One region of the Pannonibacter sp. CBAS1226 genome, then DNA from elsewhere that is predicted to be linked to it. Evidence: predicted binding sites of a transcription regulator. Region 1 holds the regulator's gene; each other region holds the start of a gene.
The links. The regulator LexA, encoded in region 1, represses DNA repair genes until DNA is damaged. The targets are predictions, from matches to a motif close to TGTTCNNNNTGTGTTCNG.
Positions count from the first base shown of each region.

Region 2: AC0CMF_RS15535 (YifB family Mg chelatase-like AAA ATPase) is a predicted target of LexA. The motif match lies at 3,966-3,983, and genes of this name have one in related genera.
Region 3: recA (recombinase RecA) is a predicted target of LexA. The motif match lies at 5,118-5,135, and genes of this name have one in related genera.

Region 1 covers NZ_JBVOUO010000001.1:885,059-891,430, reverse strand. The annotation lists gene AC0CMF_RS04040 (O-antigen ligase family protein) at 1-1,098, shown strand, start outside; gene AC0CMF_RS04035 (DUF983 domain-containing protein) at 1,190-1,627, opposite strand; gene lexA (transcriptional repressor LexA) at 2,081-2,803, opposite strand; gene AC0CMF_RS04025 (molybdopterin oxidoreductase family protein) at 3,134-5,236, shown strand; gene AC0CMF_RS04020 (helix-turn-helix domain-containing protein) at 5,460-6,372, shown strand, end outside.
Region 2 covers NZ_JBVOUO010000005.1:169,311-175,682, forward strand. The annotation lists gene AC0CMF_RS15525 (bifunctional folylpolyglutamate synthase/dihydrofolate synthase) at 1-148, shown strand, start outside; gene AC0CMF_RS15530 (hypothetical protein) at 432-2,309, shown strand; gene AC0CMF_RS15535 (YifB family Mg chelatase-like AAA ATPase) at 2,386-3,912, opposite strand; gene AC0CMF_RS15540 (cyclase family protein) at 4,087-4,908, shown strand; gene gshB (glutathione synthase) at 5,129-6,073, opposite strand; gene AC0CMF_RS15550 (succinate dehydrogenase iron-sulfur subunit) at 6,278-6,372, opposite strand, start outside.
Region 3 covers NZ_JBVOUO010000001.1:33,561-39,932, reverse strand. The annotation lists gene AC0CMF_RS00180 (GGDEF domain-containing protein) at 1-786, opposite strand, end outside; gene alaS (alanine--tRNA ligase) at 1,053-3,710, opposite strand; gene recA (recombinase RecA) at 3,997-5,067, opposite strand; gene AC0CMF_RS00165 (PfkB family carbohydrate kinase) at 5,386-6,324, shown strand.

The DNA of each region.
Region 1 (6,372 bases):
GAGGGCCTGGGCTCGAAGATCCGGTCTCCCTTGCTCCTGGCGGGCCTCGCCTGTACCGCCTTCATGCTGATCTCCGTTACCTGGGCGCCTGTCCCGGTACAGGCGAGGGGGCTGAGTTCGGCATGGGGTTTCCTCTTCTCGGTCCTTGTCTCAGGCCTTTTGTGGCTATGTGTCTGTGCCTTGCCGGTTCCGGTGCTTGACCGTCTTGCAGGACGGATCGGAGCCGCGCTTGCCATCTCTCTGCCGCTGACGGCTGTTCTGATTTTTGTTCATTTCCTGACCGGCGGCGTGCTGAATGCAGAACTTCGCGCCGATCCTGACAACTACGTTCTGAACCGCGCGGCCGTCGCTATCGCCATGTTCCTGCCGTTTGCCGCTCTCGTGGTCTTGAAACAGCGCCGCCGCTTGCCCCTGGCCGGACTGCTGGTGTTTGCAGCTGTGTCATGCTTTCAATCCGACAGCTCGTCGGCGCAGCTCGGCGTGCTTGTCATCCTGCTGCTGACCGTTCCGGCCTTCGTCTGGCCGCGGGCTATCTACAGGGTCGTGACCGGTGGCGCTCTTGTGACCTTTGTCCTGATGCCGCTCATTGTCGGCCATGTGAATGACATGATCCCTCAGGCCGTCCACGAAAAGGTCGGCTATACCTCGCTGACCATACGCGGGCTCATCTGGACGGAATATGCGAATTTGCTGCCCGGGCATGTCTGGCTGGGATATGGGATGGAAGCCTCGAAAGTGGCAGACGAATTGCCCGAAGCTGCCGGATATTCACCTGAGAGAAAATACCTGCTTGGTTTCGGGCACAGCCATAACGCGCCGTTGCAAATCTGGTTCGAACTGGGGCTGGCCGGGGCGGCTCTGTTCGCTGCAGCGCTTGCCCTGTTGTTCCGCCGCGCGGGCCACCTTCAGGGCGCGAGCCTCGCGGCGGCAACCGTCACTCTGGCCGTCACCTACAGTGTCGCGGTTGTGAGTCATGGGGCATGGCAGGGCTGGTGGTTCAGCCTGATGATCCTCACAGCGGTGCCCTTCATGGTGAAAGGGCGGGCTGAAGCAGTCCGGTCTGCTCCGGAGCCTACTGCCGGCTCTCAATCCGCCTGACTCATTGGGAGTTGGACAAATCCTTGCGGCGCAAGAGCCTTTTCAAGGCGTGAGGTGTGAGCATCGAAACTCCTGGCATGAGGCGGCCTTTTCAGGTTTCGGGACCGGGCCTTGCTCCTCCCGCCGTTTTGTCTTCGGCCGGGGTATCCGTCACCAGCCTGCCTTCCTCGGCCTTGTAGATATACTGGCTTGCTACCAGCCAGCCCTTGAGGGGGCGGAGGGGCGGAATGCAGGTGAGGAGGAGCAGCGGCAGCGTTGTGAAGAGGTGGACCCAATAGGGCGCCGTGTAGGCAATTTCCAGCCACATGGCGAAGGCAACGCTCGGAACGCAGGCAAAGCAGATGACGAAGAAGGCCGGGCCATCCGCCGGGTCGGCGAAGCTGTAGTCAAGGCCGCAGACTTCACAGGACGGGGCAAGGGTGAGGAAGCCCTTGAACAGATGCCCTTGACCGCAGCGCGGGCAACGGCCGCGCACGCCGACATGGGCGGGCGACTGGGCTGGCCACTGGCCGGATGTCTCGATGGTCATGAGGGCCTCCTTGTGCTGGCCGGCTTGCGGCAAATCAGGATAATTCCTTACCCGCTAACTGCGGCGCAGACGCGTCCGGAGCAAGATGCGTTTTGACGCAGGGGGCAAGGGGAGGGGAGGGCAGCTATTCCTGTGCCCGGCGGGAACTTGGTCCGGACGCTTCTGCACCGCCCGTATCAAGGCTTTGAGTGGCTGGCGCAACATGCCTGGAGCCCTTCCGATGAAAACGGAGCGGCCGGCCGTGCTCTGGCTGCCTGTTTTCACGCGATTCCGGACGCGAAACCGGTGCCGCCTTTGCCGGAATTGCTCTTGCATGCGTGCAGCCACCGCACGGGCCCGCCCAGTTGCCGGTGACGCAAGTCTGCCGGGTGCGTGCCGCGTGCCGCCATAAACAGAAATGCCGGAAACAGTGTCTCCGGCATTCTTCTAGCGTGTCGATCGGGCGGCAGCGGCTCAATACTGCCGGAACAGGGCAACGAGCTTGCCCTGGATGCGCACGCGGCCGGGGCCGAAGATGCGGGTTTCATAGGCCGGGTTGGCAGCTTCCAGCGCAACGGAAGCGCCCTTCTTGCGCAGGCGCTTGAGCGTTGCTTCCTCGTCGTCCACCAGTGCCACGATGATGTCGCCGCTCTCGGCCGTGTCGGTCTTGCGGATCAGCACCGTGTCGCCATCCAGAATACCGGCCTCGATCATCGAATCACCGCGCACTTCCAACGCATAGTGCTCCCCGCGGCTGATCAACTCGGGCGGCACGGAAATGGAATGGCTGTGGGTCTGGATCGCCTCGATCGGAACACCGGCGGCGATGCGGCCCATGACCGGGATGGAGGTGAAGTGAGGGGCGCTTTCCGCCGCCGGAGCGGATGGAGCGGCGGCCGGGGCAGATGCCTTGCCGAGCGATCCTTCGATCACAGAGGGCGCAAAGCCCTTGCCGCGCGGCGAAGACAGGCCCGGCGTGACCGAATCCGGCAGGCGGACCACTTCCATGGCACGCGCCCTGTTGGGCAGGCGGCGGATGAAGCCGCGCTCCTCCAGCGCCGTGATCAGACGATGAATGCCGGACTTGGACCGGAGGTCCAGTGCGTCCTTCATTTCGTCAAAGGACGGCGGAACCCCGGATTCCTTCAGGCGCTCATGAATGAACATCAGCAGTTCGTGTTGCTTGCGCGTCAGCATGTGAGGTCCCCGTTGGAGGGTCTGGTACAAATCATGAACGTACCTTAGCTGTTCTCACTGTGTTCCACAAGTCTTAAGGTGAGGTTAGCGGGATGTTCCTGTCGCATGCACTCAAGACAACACACCGCCGCTGCGCCTTTTCCCGGCAGAACGGTACCTTGCGTGCAATTGCCTGCGGGCCCGGCTTGACTTCATGCGCCGGTGTCCCGAAAGCTGGCGAAAGAAGAAGACACAGTTCCCGCGCTGCCTGCGCTTCGCAGGCGGCCTCACCCTGCCTTAGGCGGCATTCTGCTCTGGGGCGGCGCCACCGGGACCCCGAAAAGACCGAAGATGAACAAGCCTGTCACCATCACCGCCCATTCCGCCTGTCCGCATGACTGCCCCTCCACCTGCGCGCTGGATGTGGAGGTGACGGCAGAGGGCCGCATCGGCCGCCTGCGCGGGGCGGCGGACAATCCCTACACGGCGGGCGTCATCTGCGCCAAGGTCGCCCGCTATGCCGAACGGCTGTACCATCCGGACCGGCTGGTGACGCCGATGGCCCGCGCGGGTGCCAAGGGGGAAGGGCGGTTCGAGCCCATCTCCTGGGACGAAGCACTGGACCTTATTGCCGCGCGATTCCTGGAGGCGGAGGCGAAGCATGGGCCGGAGACGGTCTGGCCCTATTACTACGCCGGCACCATGGGGCTGGTGCAGCGCGACAGCATCCACCGCCTGCGCCATGCCAAGGGCTATTCGCAGCAGTTTTCCTCGATCTGCACCAATCCGGCCTGGACCGGCTATGTGGCCGGAACCGGGCTTCTGGCCGGGCCGGACCCGCGCGAGATGATGAAGGCCGACCAGATCATCATCTGGGGCACCAATGCGGTCGCGACGCAAGTGAACGTCATGACCCACGCCATCACCGCCCGCAAGACACGTGGTGCGAAGATCATCGTGATTGACGTCTACCGCACCGAAACGATGAAGCAGGCGGATCTCGGAATCGTGCTGAAGCCCGGCAGCGATGCGGCGCTGGCCTGTGCCATCATGCATGTGCTGTTCCGTGACGGCCTGGCCGACCGGGACTATCTTGCCCGTTACACCGACTGCCCGGACGAGCTGGAAGCCCATCTTGCCACCCGCACCCCGGAATGGGCGGAAGGGATCACCGGCGTTCCGGCAGAGGAGATCACGCAGCTTGCCCGGATGATCGGCGAGGTGAAGCGCACCTTCATCCGTCTTGGCTATGGCTTTACCCGCAGCCGCAACGGCGCTGTCTCCATGCATGCGGCGGCCAGCATTGCAGCTGTTGCAGGCTCCTGGCAGTATGAGGGGGGCGGCGCCTTCCACAACAACGGGGCGATCTACAGGCTCGACAAGTCGATGGTCGAGGGCAGTTCCCTGCGCACCGGCACAAGGTTCCTCGACCAGAGCCTCATCGGCCGCGTGCTGACGGGGGACCGTGAGGCGCTGGCCGGCGGCCCGCCGGTGACGGCGCTGCTGATCCAGAACACCAATCCGGTCTCCGTCGCGCCGGAACAGACACTGGTGAAACAGGGCTTTGCCCGCGAGGATCTCTTCACCGTGGTGCATGAGCAGTTCATGACGGACACGGCGCGCTATGCCGACATCGTGCTGCCCGCGACCCAGTTCCTGGAGCATGACGACATCTACCGGGGCGGCGGCCACCAGTACATGCTGTTTGGCCCCAAGCTGACGGAAGCGCCGGGCGAGGCGCGGGAGAACATATTCGTTATCAACGAACTGGCGAAGCGTCTTGATGCAAAGGATCATCCCGGATTCCACATGAGCGCCCGCGAGCACGTGGACTGGATGCTCGTCAATTCCGGCTATGGCACGCTGGCCGAACTGGAGGCCGGGCGCTGGAAGGATCTGCAGCCGGACTTCCGCACCGCCCATTATCTCGATGGCTTCGGCCATGCGGACGGCAAGTATCACTTCAAGGTGGACTGGGGCTTCACCGCTGCGCCCAACCGGCCGGAAGACGGCAAGCCCTTCGGCGCCCACGCCGCCATGCCGCGCCTGCCGGATTACTGGAACGCGGTGGAAAATGCCGACGCGGAGCATCCGTTCCGTCTGGTGACGGCACCCGCCCGCTCCTTCCTCAATTCCAGCTTCACCGAAACGCCGGGCTCCACCAAGAAGGAAGGCGGCCGGCCGGAAGTCTGGATGCGTCCCGATGAAGCCGCTGCTGCGGGGCTGGAGGATGGCGCCCGCGTCATCCTGGGCAACCGGCGCGGCGAGGTACGGCTGCATCTGCGTCATGTGGAGGGGCTGGCGCCCGGCACGGTGGTGTCGGAAGGCATCTGGCCCAACACGGCCTTTGAAAACGGCAATGGCATCAACACGCTGATCGGCGCCGAGCCCATCGCCCCCTATGGCGGCGCCGCCTTCCATGACTGCGCGGTGTGGGTGCGCCCGGCTTCTTGATTCGTGCCCGTTAAGCTCCGGATGGCGTGCGGGCGGCGAAGCTGCTAGTCTTTCCTTGCGGCATGGTGCGCATTGGGGGCTTGAGGCTCGCGGAAGGGAGAGATCCGCGTCCTTGCAACAAAGGCCCACCGGGAGTGGTGCCTGCCGCCTCAGGGGCTTCGGCCTGCGTCCTGTTCCTTCGGGCAGGATGCAGGCTGTCAGAGCCTTGCGGGAGGAGCCAGACATGCCCACGGTGACGTCTCAGCATCAGAGCCGTATCGAGGCGGCGCTTGCCAGCGGGCAGGCGGCGCGCTCGCCCATTGCCGCTTCCTGGGCCCGCTCGGCCCATCTTCATGGCCTTGATCCGGTGAAACGCCGGGTGGAGCCGCGCCTGACGGCGCAGGAACTTGCGCTCGTGCGCGAGCGCATGGGCGGGCTTGTGGCCACCGCCGCGCCCCATCTCGACTGGCTGTTCCAGACCATCGGTGGCCTTGGCGCCTGCGTGGTGCTGGCTGACGCGGAAGGCATCGCGGTGGAACGGCGCGGCAATTCATCCGAGGACCGCGATTTTGCCGCGTCCGGCCTGTGGACCGGCGCCGTGTGGTCCGAGGCGGAAGCCGGCACCAACGGTATCGGCACCTGCCTTGCCGAGGGCAGGGCGGTGACGATCCACCGGGATCAGCATTTCCTTGCCCGCAACATCGGCCTCACCTGCACCTCTGCCCCCGTGCATGACGCCGGAGGCCAGCTGGCGGCGGTGATCGATGTGTCCACGGCCGAGCAGGACATGTCCGCCGCCGTGCTCAGCCTCATCAGCCAGACGGTGCAGAACACGGCGCACAAAGTGGAAGCCGACCTCTTCCATGCCGCCTTCCCGAAGGCCCGTGTGGTGCTGGTGCCGGGCGGCGGCACGCATGGCCTTGCCGCGCTTGTGGCGGTGGATGAGGATGATCTCGTCATTGGCGCAACGCGCGGGGCGCGGGCCCTGCTGGGCCTCACCGCCGATCCTGCCGCAAACCCGCGCCCGCTCGCCGATCTTCTCGGCCTGCCGGTGCATGAACGGCTGGAGGATGCGGAGCGAGCGGTTTTGCACCGGGCGCTGGCCCGTGCCTCGGGCAACGTCTCCGCCGCCTCCCGCGCCCTCGGCCTCTCCCGCG
Region 2 (6,372 bases), on a different contig from region 1:
AGCCACGCCATTCGACAGCCTGCAGGCCGCCGTTGCCGACATCCGCCGCTGCGCCGCCCGCGACGGCGAGCCCCCCCGCATCCTCGTCTGCGGCTCGCTCTACCTCGCCGGCGATGTTCTGGCCGCCAACGGGATGGCGCCGAAGTAAGGGTGGCTGGTTGGCGGCAAGCTGATTGCCGGGCAGATGCGCCGCAGCTCACCCGTCCCGGATCTCCGCTTCGCTTCGTCCGGGAAGACGATGCCGGGGGCAGGCACCTCCTCCACGGTTGTCATCCCGGTTTGCCGCAAAGCGGCAAGACCGGGATCAAGAACTGGTCATGGCTTTGTTTCTAAACTTCAACGACGGCAGTTGCCATGACATGCTAAGCGATTAGATTATCGCATTTAATTGGCGCCTTGATTAGGGGCGCATTGATTGGGCGGGGGATACAATGTTTGAATTTTTTAGAAGAAAGGGGAAGTCTCTTCAAAGCACATTGGCATGCGATGTTGAATCTCATCTCGAGATTTACCTTGATTATTATATTAAGCGCAAAGAGCCTGGGTATGCAGTTCTTGTCACCGGCGAATGGGGCGCAGGCAAGACGTATCAAGTTCGACGAGCGTTACCTGATGATCGTGCCCACTACGTTAGTCTATTTGGATTAACCAAAATCGAGGACATCGAGGCGGAGATATTCGCCAAAATGTTCCCGTCCAAAGCATCGCTTAAAAAGTTTGCTAAGCGCGTCGACTCGGTGAACATCGAGATTCCTGTGCTTGGATCACTAGGATCTGGTGGGCTGGCGTCGATCTTGGCAACTTCATTTATCAAGAACCAAATCGATAACACACGGCCTTTGATATTTGATGACCTCGAGCGCTGTTCAGTTGAACATCGCGCTGTCCTCGGGCTAATTAACCGGTATGTCGAGCATTATAAATGTCGAGTTATCGTCATCGCCCACGACGATAAGATCGTTCAAGAAATTAAAGAATCTAAGGAAAAGGTATTTGGCCAATCAATATTAGTAGAGCCAAGTATCGATTCTGCGTTTAAAGAATTTGTGTCGTATTTTTCGGATAATGAAAATAAGAGAAAGATTTCGGAATTTACGAAAGAAATCCTCTCGACTTTCAGGGAGTCAAAAGCAGCTTCCTTGCGTGTGTTGCGCCATGTCGTCGAAGACGTCATGCGTCTAGCGGACGCACTTGAAGATCGGCACCTTGAAGATCGTGCGGCGATGGTGGAATTGGTAAGACTGTTTTCCGCACTCGCAATTGAAACTCGCTGCAATCACCTAAATCGCGACGATTTAAAAGATCGGGAAGGAGCCACTTTCAGATATGAATTAAATACGGCGGGAAAGAATGAGAAGCTTGAAGAACCTCGGTTCGTGGCTGCCGCATATCGATACAAGTTAGTAGATCTCGCGAGTACACTGTTGAACGACACTGTACTGACAGAAATGTTGATTGAAGGACATTTCAACCCCAGCCGCATTAGGGAATCTCTAAATTCAAGTCACTATTTCATCGACAAAGAAGAGGCATCTCCTTGGAGAATAGTTATCAATTTTGACAAGCTGGACGATGCCGAGATCGATGCTGCACTCAAAAAAATGGATAAACAATTTGAAGAAAGGGAAGTCACGGACTCTGGTGAGTTTCTTCATATGGTAGCTCTAAAGATGTTGATGGCGTCAGAATGTCTGATAGAGATGAGCGTGCGAGAAGTAGTCGATGCTGCGAAAATTTACCTAGACGAATTGCTCGAAGACGATCGCTTACCACCAAGGACAGTCGGCTGGAACTGGTCTGATTCATTCAAGGGGGCATATGCCGGCGTTGGATACTGGGTCGCCGAAGATTACAGAAAAGACTTCGAGGAAGTATTCAATTATCTTACTAAATTACGAAGCTCTGCTCTGAATAATAAAATTCCCGAGCTCATACCAACTCTCCTTGAGGTAATCAGGGGTGATGGAAAGAAATTTTATGAAAAATTGTGCGGCACTCGGGATGGTCGAAGCGAGTATGAAGATGTTCCAATCCTCGCGCAAATTCCAACATTTGACTTTGTAGAGGCTTGGCTCAGTTCCCCTAAGGCTGGCTGGTATTGGATTAGCAGTGCTCTTAAGGAGCGAAACAAGGCTACTTCTCTATATGAAAATCTTGCAGTTGAGGCAGATTGGTTTCCGAAACTCGCGGAAGAGATGCTAAAACGGTCAGAAAAAAAGTCCGGACTTGCCCGAATTCGCATTATTCGAGCTGTCGAATTTATGGGATATAACGTAGATAAAATGAATAATAGAATTATTCAGAAATAGACATATATTTGTAATGCGGGATTTATATTTAGAATCAGGATAGTTACTGGATCAGTGATTATCGAGCATTTCTCCCTCACGCCGCCTGCTTGAGAACATCCTGCCCCCTGTAACTGAGGGCCTCGGCGAGGTGAATGCGGGTGACGGTGGGGTCGCCGTCGAGGTCGGCGAGGGTGCGGGCAAGTTTCAGCACGCGGTGATAGCCACGGGCGCTGAGGGAAAGGCTGTTGGCGGCATCGGTGAGGAACTGGCGGCCTGACGGGTCCAGTGCCACCACCTCTTCCACCACGGCAGCGGGCATCTGCGCATTGGTGCGGGCCGAAAGGCCCAGCGCCCGGTAGCGCGCCGCCTGCTGATCGCGTGCCATGGCCACCCTTTCGGCCACCGCGGCAGAGCTTTCCGCACGGCCGGGGGTGAGCAGATCGCTGGCGGTGACGGCGGGTACCTCGATCCTGAGGTCCAACCGGTCGAGGAAAGGGCCGGAAACGCGGGACTGATATTCGCTGGCGCAGCGCGGGCCCCGGCGGCACTGGTGGCCCGGCTCGCCCGCATGGCCGCAGCGGCACGGGTTCATCGCCGCAATCAGCTGGATGCGCGAGGGATAGGTGACCCGGTGATTGGCCCGGGCGATGATGGTTTCGCCTGCCTCCAGCGGCTGACGCAGACTGTCGAGCACCTGTGGCTGGAACTCCGGCAGCTCATCCAGAAAGAGCACGCCATTGTGGGCGAGCGACACTTCCCCCGGCCGCGCCCGCAAACCGCCGCCGACGAGCGCGGCCATCGACGCCGAATGATGCGGTGCGCGGAAGGGGCGCCGGTCGGTCAGCTTGCCATCGGCCAGCTCTCCGGCGAGGGAGGCAATCATGGAAACTTCCAGCAGTTCCCTCGGCGACAGCGGCGGCAGGATGGAGGCAAGACGGCTGGCCAGCATCGACTTGCCCGCGCCCGGCGGGCCGACCATCAGCATGTTGTGGCCACCGGCTGCGGCAATCTCCAGCGCGCGCTTGGCCGTCTCCTGCCCCTTCACATCGGCAAGGTCCGGCAGGTTGGCGGGCAGGCCCCGCAGGCGCGGGGAAGGCCGGGAGAGCACCTGCGTGCCCTTGAAATGGTTCGCCAGCTGGATCAGCGAGCGCGGCGCAAGAATGGACATCTCTCCGTCTGCCCAAGCCGCTTCCGGCCCGCATTCCTCCGGGCAGATCAGCCCCTTGCCGAGCCCGTTGGCGCCCATGGCCGCAGGCAGCACCCCGGCCACCGGCGCCAGCGTGCCATCCAGCCCCAGTTCCCCCAGCACCACGTAGTCGGCCAGCATGTCCGGCGGAATGGCGCCGATGGCGGACATGATGCCCAGCGCAATCGGCAGATCGTAGTGGGAACCTTCCTTCGGCAGGTCGGCAGGGGCGAGATTGACGATCACCCGCTTGGCCGGCAGCGCCAGACCCGAGGCATGCAGGGCGGCACGCACCCGCTCCCGGCTTTCGGCCACCGCCTTGTCCGGCAGACCCACCACGGTGAAGGCCACCATGCCGGGCCCCACCTGCACCTGCACATCAACGGGCACTGCCTCGATGCCCTGAAATGCGACCGTCGTCACCCGGCTTACCATACGCGCCTCCCCTATGGGTCGTATTCGAGATTACGGCAACTTTTCAGGGAGTCAAGAACGTAAACAGAACATTAACGCTGCTTCTTTGGCCTTGCGCTTTTCCGGGACAGATTGCAGCATCTTTTCATCAGCCCATGAAAAGGCGCGAGGCCGGACAGGCAAAGGGGAACAGCCATGTGTGATGTGTGTGTGATGAATGCCGTGAAGGACCGCATGCTGTCGCGGCGCGATCTTTTCCGGGCCGCAGCCGTTGGCGGGGCGGTGGCGGCCGCTGCGGCGGTGAGCGCGCCCTTTTCTGCCATGGCGGCGGTGCCCAGCAAGGTCAGCGACCTGACCCATGAGCTGCACGAGGCCTTCCCGACCTTCTTCGGCCAGCAGCAGTTCTTTGCCGAAAAGCTGTTCGACTACGCCAAGGACAAGTTCAACCTGTTCGAGCTGCGGGTGAACGAGCACACCGGCACCCATGTGGATGCGCCGCTGCATTTTTCGGCTGACGGGCTGTCGGTGGCGGAAATTCCGGTCGCCAATCTCGTCGTGCCGCTCTGCATCATCGATATCCGCGCAAGGGCTGCGGAAAACGCCGATGCGCAGCTGACCCCCGATGACATCAAGGCCTGGACGGCGGCAAACGGTGATCTGCCGGAAGGCGCCTGCGTTGCCATGCTGTCCGGCTGGGACAAGCATGTGAACACGGAGAAATTCCGCAGTGCCGATGCGGATGGCAAGATGCATTTCCCCGGCTTCCATGTGGAAGCGGTTCAGATGCTGATGGAAACGGGCAGTATCTCGGGCATCGCCTCGGACACGCTGTCGCTGGACTACGGCATGTCGCCGGATTTTGCGGTTCACTACGCCTGGCTGCCGTCAAACCGCTGGGGCATCGAGTGCATCGCCAATCTGGACCAGCTGCCGGTCAAGGGTGCAACGCTGGTCGTTGGCGCGCCCAAGCACCGGGGCGGCACCGGCGGCCCGGCCCGTATCTTCGCGCTGGCGTGAAGCCGAAGCAGGAGAGAGTGCCGGGCTTCAGGCCGGGCGGGGCAGTTACCTTTCCGCGTCATTCCGGCCAAGCGCAGCGCGAGCCGGGACCGGTGAGCCGGGGTGCGGGTTGCCTGCGCTCAAGGGCGGTACCGATGGGCCTTGGCTCACCGGTACCGGATCTTCGCTTCGCTCTCGTCCGGTATGACGATCGAGAATTTTGCAGTGTGTATGCCGGGCTTTACGCCCGGCGCTTGGCCTCGATCACGTCCCAGACGCGCACGGCAATATCCGGGCCGCCGAGGCGCTTGACGGCGCGGATGCCGGTGGGGGCGGTGACGTTGATCTCCGTCAGGTTGCCGTCGATCACGTCGATGCCGACGAGGATCAGCCCCTTGGCCCGGAGAGCCGGCCCGAGGCGGGCGCAGATCTCGCGCTCGCGCTCGCTCAGTTCGGATTCCTTCGGCGAGCCGCCGCGCACCATGTTGGAGCGCAGATCGCCCGGCGCGGGCACCCGGTTGACGGCGCCGGCATATTCGCCGTCCACCAGCAGGATGCGCTTGTCGCCATGCTTCACATTCGGCAGGAAGCGCTGGATCACCCAGGGCTCGCGGAAGGTGGCGGCGAAGAAGTCGTAGAGCGAGCCGTAGTTGAGGTCATCATTGGTGATGCGGAACACCGCCGCCCCGCCATGGCCGAACAGCGGCTTCATGACGATATCGCCATGCTCCTCGCGGAAGGCGTCGATCTCTGCCCGGTCGCGGGTGATCAGCGTCGGCGGCATCAGATCGGCAAATTCGGTGACGAACAGCTTTTCGGGCGCGTTGCGCACCTCGGCCGGATTGTTGACCACCAGCACCTGCGGATGGATCTTCTCCAGAAGATGGGTGGCGGCCACATAGGCCATGTCGAAAGGCGGGTCCTGACGCATCAGGATGACGTCGATCTGCGACAGATCCGTGCGCTGCTTTTCGCCCAGCGTGAAGTGGTTGCCCTTCTCGTCGCGCACCGTTACCGGCTCCAGCGCGGCGAAGACCTTGCCGTCCTTCAGCGCCAGCCGGTCCGGCGTGTAGTGGTAAAGCTCGTGCCCGCGCGCCTGCGCCTCCAGCATCAGCGCAAAGGCGCTGTCACCGGCAATGTTGATGGACGAAATATGGTCCATCTGGACCGCGACCTTCAGGGCCATGCCTGTTCTCCGGAAAGCTTCATGTCAGGGGCCGCTTTGCGGCGGGGCACATACATATGTGATTTCTGGACCGGTTTGTCCAGAATAGGCAGCCGGGTCAGAAACCGGCGGCCTGTAACAAAGAAGGCCCGCCCTGCCCCGGTTCCTTGCGGAAGGGGCAGAGCGGGCCCGGATCAGCTGTCAGCTGTGTGGCCTTGAGCCGGGTCAGACGCGGCGGTCCACCAGCATCTTCTTGATCTCCGCGATGGCCTTGGCCGGGTTCAGGCCCTTCGGGCAGGCCTGCGCGCAGTTCATGATGG
Region 3 (6,372 bases), 850 kb from region 1:
ATCGACGTCAGCGATCAGCAGCGTGCCGCCGCTCCCCGTTGCCAGCGACTGCTCGACCTGGCGCAGGAAGGCGCGCCGGTTCGGCAGGCCTGTCAGTTCATCCGTGTCCGCCAGATGACGCATGGCTTTTGCCATACGCTCGTTCGACAGGACAATGCCCAGAAACACCGCCGCAACAGTGTGCATCAACGACAGGAAGATCAACCCGAACAGCCAGTCGGAGCTGGGGATGAGGCCGTCAAACCGGACGGGGAAGAGGAACGGCAGCGGCAGGGCCGCAAGGTGAACGAAGGAAAGGCTGGTATAGACCCCAGCAGCCGCCCGCGCCGAGGGCAGGCCCTCTTCACGGATGCTGCGCCGCAGCTCAGACGCCGTCAAAAGGTAGAAGAGACCTGCGATTGCAAGGGCATAGACCAGGCGCCAGAGCGCTGCCAGATCCTGACTTTCATCAAGGGCATGGCTGAGCGGGACAACACCAAGGGCAGCCATGACGGGCAGAAGATAAGGCACATGCCGGCCGAAGAAGGACCGCATGCCGAGCCAGACAAAGCCCAGAGCGATGATGAAGAGGCCAAAGCCAACGTCATCGCTCACGGCAAGCGGCACAGTGCCCCGCAACGCGATGCAGGTACTGCCAGCCGATGCCAGCAGGAAAACAGCAAACCAGAGGCGCAGATATGTGGAGCCGGGATAGCGCACGACAGCTGCCGCCAGCGTCAGCGTAAACACCGCATAGACGCCGGAAAGACCAAGCAGTATCGCAGGCACAGAAAAAAGCAGCTCCAACGGCACCTCCAGAAACGCAACCCGGCACATCCAACACGCAATGAACACGGCCCAATGCGCGTTGACCAAGCCCGCGTGGCGCCTGAGCAATTTCAAGGCATGATGCGCCGGCACCGAAAGCCTTGGGACAGAAGCCCGGCAAAGCTACAGGCAAAAAATCAATTATTTCAAAACAAACGGGCACCGGCAGTGCGGCGGGGGCCTCTGAGGAGGCACTTTGCCGCACTGCCGGGTTCCAACTCATCCCGGCGGGTTGAAACCGCCGGTCAGCCTGCGATGGCAGCCTCGATGGCCGCCAGGGCTTCCGCAGCCTTGCTGCCATCCGGGCCACCGGCCTGCGCCATGTCCGGACGGCCGCCGCCGCCCTTGCCGCCAAGAGCTTCAGAGGCGACGCGCACCAGATCCACCGCGCTGAAGCGGGAGGTCAGGTCTTCGCTGACGCCAACCACGGCACTGCCCTTGCCGTCTTCGGAAACCGAGATCAGCACAACGATGCCGGAGCCGAGCGCGGTGCGGCTTTCGTCCACCATGCCCTTCAGGTCCTTGGCCGGAATGCCATCCAGCGCGCGGCCGAGGAACTTGACACCGTTGATTTCACGCGGCTGGTCTGCGCCACCGGAAGCGCCCCCGCCCATGGTGAGCTTCTTGCGCGCTTCGGAGAGTTCCTTCTCCATGCGCTTGCGCTCGTCCAGCAGCTGGGCAACGCGGGCCGTGATCTCGCCCGCGCCAACCTTCAGGATGGACGCGATCTCGCGGACGCGGGTGTCCTGCTCGTCGAGATAGGCACGGGCCGCTTCGCCGGTCAGCGCTTCCAGACGGCGCACGCCGGCGGCCACTGCACCTTCCGAGACGAGGCGCACGAGGCCGATGTCACCGGTGCGCTTCACATGCGTGCCGCCGCAAAGCTCGACCGAATAGGTCTTGCCGGCCTTCGGCCCATGCAGCGCCGTGCCCATGGACACCACACGCACCTCTTCGCCGTATTTCTCGCCGAAGAGCGCCATGGCACCGCTTTCGATCGCCTCGTCCACCGCCATCAGGCGGGTGTCGACCGGGGCGTTCTGCAGGATGATCTCGTTGGCAATCGCCTCGACCTGCTTCAGCTCCGCATCGTCAATCGGCTTGGGATGGGAGAAGTCGAAGCGCAGGCGGTCCGGCGTCACCAGCGAGCCCTTCTGCGCCACATGCGAGCCCAGCACTTCGCGCAGGGCCTCGTGCAGCAGATGGGTGGCCGAGTGGTTGGAGCGGATGTGGCTGCGGCGGGAATGGTCCACCACCAGCTCGACACCAAGGCCAACCGTCACCGTGCCCTCTTCAACCGTCACCGCGTGGATGAAGAGGCCATCGGCCTTCTTCTGCGTTTCGGTGACCTTGAGACGCACGCCGGCAGCCTTCATGACGCCGGTGTCGCCAACCTGACCACCGGATTCGCCATAGAAGGGCGTCTGGTTGAGGATGACGAAGCCCGTCTGTCCGGCCGTCAGCTTGTCCGTTTCCTTGCCATCGGCGACCAGCGCCAGAACGGCGCCTTCCGCCTGCTCCGTCTCGTAGCCCAGGAACTCGGTCGCGCCGCACTTTTCCTTGAGCGCGAACCACACCGTGTCCGTGGCGCTTTCGCCGGACCCCGCCCAGGCCGCACGGGCCTCGGCCTTCTGCCGCTCCATGGCGGTTGCAAAACCATCCGTGTCCACGGTGATGCCGCGGGCGCGCAGGGCGTCCTGTGTCAGGTCGAGCGGGAAGCCATAGGTGTCGTAGAGCTTGAAGGCCGTCTCGCCATCCAGCTCACCGCCCTTGGAGAGATCGGCGGTCGCCGTGTCGAGGAGACCAAGGCCGCGTTCCAGCGTCTTGCGGAAGCGGGTTTCTTCGAGGCGCAGCGTCTCGGTGATCAGGGCCTCGGCACGCACCAGTTCCGGATAGGCACGGCCCATCTCGCGGATGAGCGCGGGCACCAGCTTCCACATCAGCGGCTCGCGCGCGCCCAGCAGATGCGCATGGCGCATGCCACGGCGCATGATGCGGCGCAGGACATAGCCACGGCCTTCGTTCGACGGCAGCACGCCATCGGCAATCAGGAAGCAGGAGGAGCGCAGGTGGTCGGCAATGACGCGGTGGCTCGACCGGGCAGCCCCATCCGCTTCAACGCCGGTCGCATTGACCGAGGCCGAAATCAGGGCGCGGAACAGGTCGATGTCGTAGTTGTCATGGACGCCCTGCAGCACGGCGGCCACGCGCTCCAGTCCCATGCCAGTGTCGATCGACGGACGCGGCAGGTTGAAGCGGCCTTCCGGCGTCTGCTCATACTGCATGAACACGAGATTCCAGATCTCGATGAAGCGGTCGCCATCCTCCTCGGCCGAGCCCGGAGGGCCACCCCAGATATGGTCGCCGTGATCGTAGAAGATTTCGGAGCACGGGCCGCAGGGGCCGGTGTCGCCCATGGTCCAGAAGTTGTCCGAGGTCGGGATGCGGATGATCTTGCTGTCCGAAAGACCGGCGACCTTCTTCCACAGGGCGTGCGCCTCGTCGTCTTCCGAATAGACGGTGACGATCAGGCGCTCCTTTGGCAGGCCGTATTCCTTGGTGATCAGGTTCCAGGCCAGTTCGATGGCCCGCTCCTTGAAATAGTCACCGAAGGAGAAGTTGCCCAGCATCTCGAAGAAGGTGTGATGGCGGGCAGTGTAGCCCACATTGTCGAGATCGTTGTGTTTGCCGCCGGCACGCACCACCTTCTGCGCGGTCACGGCGCGGTCGTAGTCGCGCTTTTCCAGGCCGGTGAACACATTCTTGAACTGGTTCATGCCCGCATTGGTGAACATGAGCGTCGGGTCGTTGCGCGGCACCAGGGGGCTCGATTCCACGACCTGATGGCCATTCTTGGCAAAATATTCCAGAAACGCTGATCTGATCTCGTTTACGCCGCTCATCTAGGTCTCGCTCTCGATCCATCGGCAGCGCGGGATATCTCCGGCGGGGACACTCTCCTGCCCCCTGCCCCGGCCTTTCCCGCGCAAGCAGTTCAAAGCCTTTTATCTTTCACCCTTCGGCCTGTCCAGAAGCGAGGCGGCTGCATTTGGCGCTTGCCTTCAAGGGGCAGAAGACCAGCCCTCGCGGCAATCGTGCTCCAGACAGCAGAAGACCCGCAAAACGCGGGTCTTCAAAACAATCAGACGTAAGGGGTATCCCACCGGCAGCCTGTACCGGCAGGGGATATCAATCGTCAGCGTCTTCGCTGTCGCTGTCACCGGTGGTGATGGCTTCAGCCAGAAGACCGGCGTTCTGGCGGATGGCCAGCTCGATCTCGTCGGCAATGGCCGGATTGTCGCGCAGGAACTGCTTGGCGTTCTCGCGGCCCTGACCGAGGCGCTGGCTGTTGTAGGAGAACCAGGCACCGGACTTCTCGACGATGTTCGCCTTGACGCCCAGATCGACCAGCTCACCCGACTTGGATACGCCTTCACCGTAGATGATGTCGAATTCGACCTGACGGAACGGAGGCGCCAGCTTGTTCTTCACCACCTTGACGCGGGTCTGGTTGCCGACAACCTCTTCCCTGTCCTTGATGGAGCCGATGCGGCGGATGTCAAGGCGGACGGAGGCATAGAACTTCAGCGCGTTACCGCCCGTCGTGGTTTCGGGCGAACCGAACATGACGCCGATCTTCATGCGGATCTGGTTGATGAAGATCACCATGCAGTTCGACTTGGAGATGGAGGCCGTGAGCTTGCGCAGCGCCTGGCTCATCAGGCGGGCCTGCATGCCCGGCAGGCTGTCGCCCATTTCGCCTTCCAGTTCGGCCTTCGGCGTCAGGGCAGCCACCGAGTCCACCACCAGAATGTCGATAGCGCCGGAGCGCACCAGCGTGTCGGCGATTTCCAGCGCCTGCTCGCCGGCATCGGGCTGGGAGATCAGCAGATCATCCAGATTGACGCCCAGCTTGCGGGCATAGATCGGATCGAGCGCATGCTCGGCATCAATGAAGGCGCAGATGCCGCCGGACTTCTGAGCCTCGGCAATGGTGTGCAGGGCCAGCGTCGTCTTGCCCGAGGATTCCGGGCCATAGATCTCGACGATACGGCCCTTCGGCAATCCGCCGATGCCCAGCGCAATATCGAGGCCGAGGGAGCCGGTGGAGACCGTCTGGACCTCAACCACCTGCCCCTGGCCCATGCGCATGATGGAGCCCTTACCGAAGGCCCGTTCGATCTGCGAGAGCGCTGCATCCAGCGCTTTGGTCTTGTCCATCTGGCTGCTCTCTACAAGGCGAAGTGAACTCTGAGACATGTGCGAGGCTCCTTATTCCACGATGGACCCGCCGTTTCAAACTCAGCTTTTGTACCCTCTTTGTTCCAATTTGCCAAGATCTTTTACAAGATTGTTTTTTATCGTTTTTCGTCAATTAGTTCCGTGTATGTTCACGCCTGCGTGCTCTTCCGCAAGCCCGTTCTTTTCACGTAGCTTCGCAAGCAGGCTGGCAGGTTAGCAGAATCGCTGGCATATGGTTCGCGCCCTGCACAGCCGCAGCGGTGCCCCTTTGAGGCGGCCGGCAGACGCGCGCCTTCCCTCATTCCACCGGAACGGGCCTTGCAAGGAGACACGGCAATGAACGGAACAGTCCAGACAGCGGCCCCGGCGGCCTGCTTCGGCGCCATTCATCTCGACCTGATCGCCCATGCGAAGGAGCCCATCCACCGCGAAACCTCCACCCCGTCCAACATGCGGGGCATGCCCGGCGGCGTTGCCACCAATGTGGCGCGGGGGCTGGCGAAGCTCGGCGTGCCGGTGGCCCTCAGCGGAGCGCTGGGAGATGACGGAGACGGCGCTGCGCTGCGCAGCCTTCTGGGGCGCGAGGGCCTCAACCTCTTTGGTGTCCGCACCCTGCCCTTGCCAACCGGCCGTTACGTGGCCCTGCATGACCCGGATGGCTCGCTTGCCGCCGCTGTGGTCGATACGGATATAACAGAAAGCCTTGATGCGTCGCTCGCAGGTGATCTGTCACCGGCAGCACGGGCAGCCGGCCTCTGGTTCATCGAGGCAAACCTGCCCCAGACCGTGCTCGAAGCGCTGGCTCAAGCTTCTGGTGACAAGCTGCTGGCGGCCGATGCGGTGTCGAATGCCAAGGCGGCACGCCTTCGCCCCATCCTGCCGCGGCTTGATATCCTCTTCGTCAACCGGGGTGAGGCCGCACACCTTGCCGGGCTCAGCTCCGATACCCCGCAGGAAGAACTCGGCGCCGCCCTTCGGGCCCTTGGCCCGGGGGCCGTGGTGATCAGTGCGGGCGCAAAGCCGCTCTTCTGGTCCAAGGGTGAGGCTCATGGCTTCCTGACCCCGCCTCCCGCCATGGTCCATGACGTGACCGGTGCGGGCGACGCGCTGATGGCCGGAACGCTTGCGGGCATCGCCCGCAACCTGCCCCTCTCCGAGAGCCTAGAGAAAGGGCTTGCCGCAGCCGCCATGACGCTTGCCGTCACCGGCGCAGTGGCGGCAGGCCTGAGCTGGGCGGCGCTTGAGGCACTGCCTTCAGCCTCTGCCCCACGTTGAACCTGCAGCACCCGCAGGTCTATAAGAACACCAACCGGCCGGCACGCC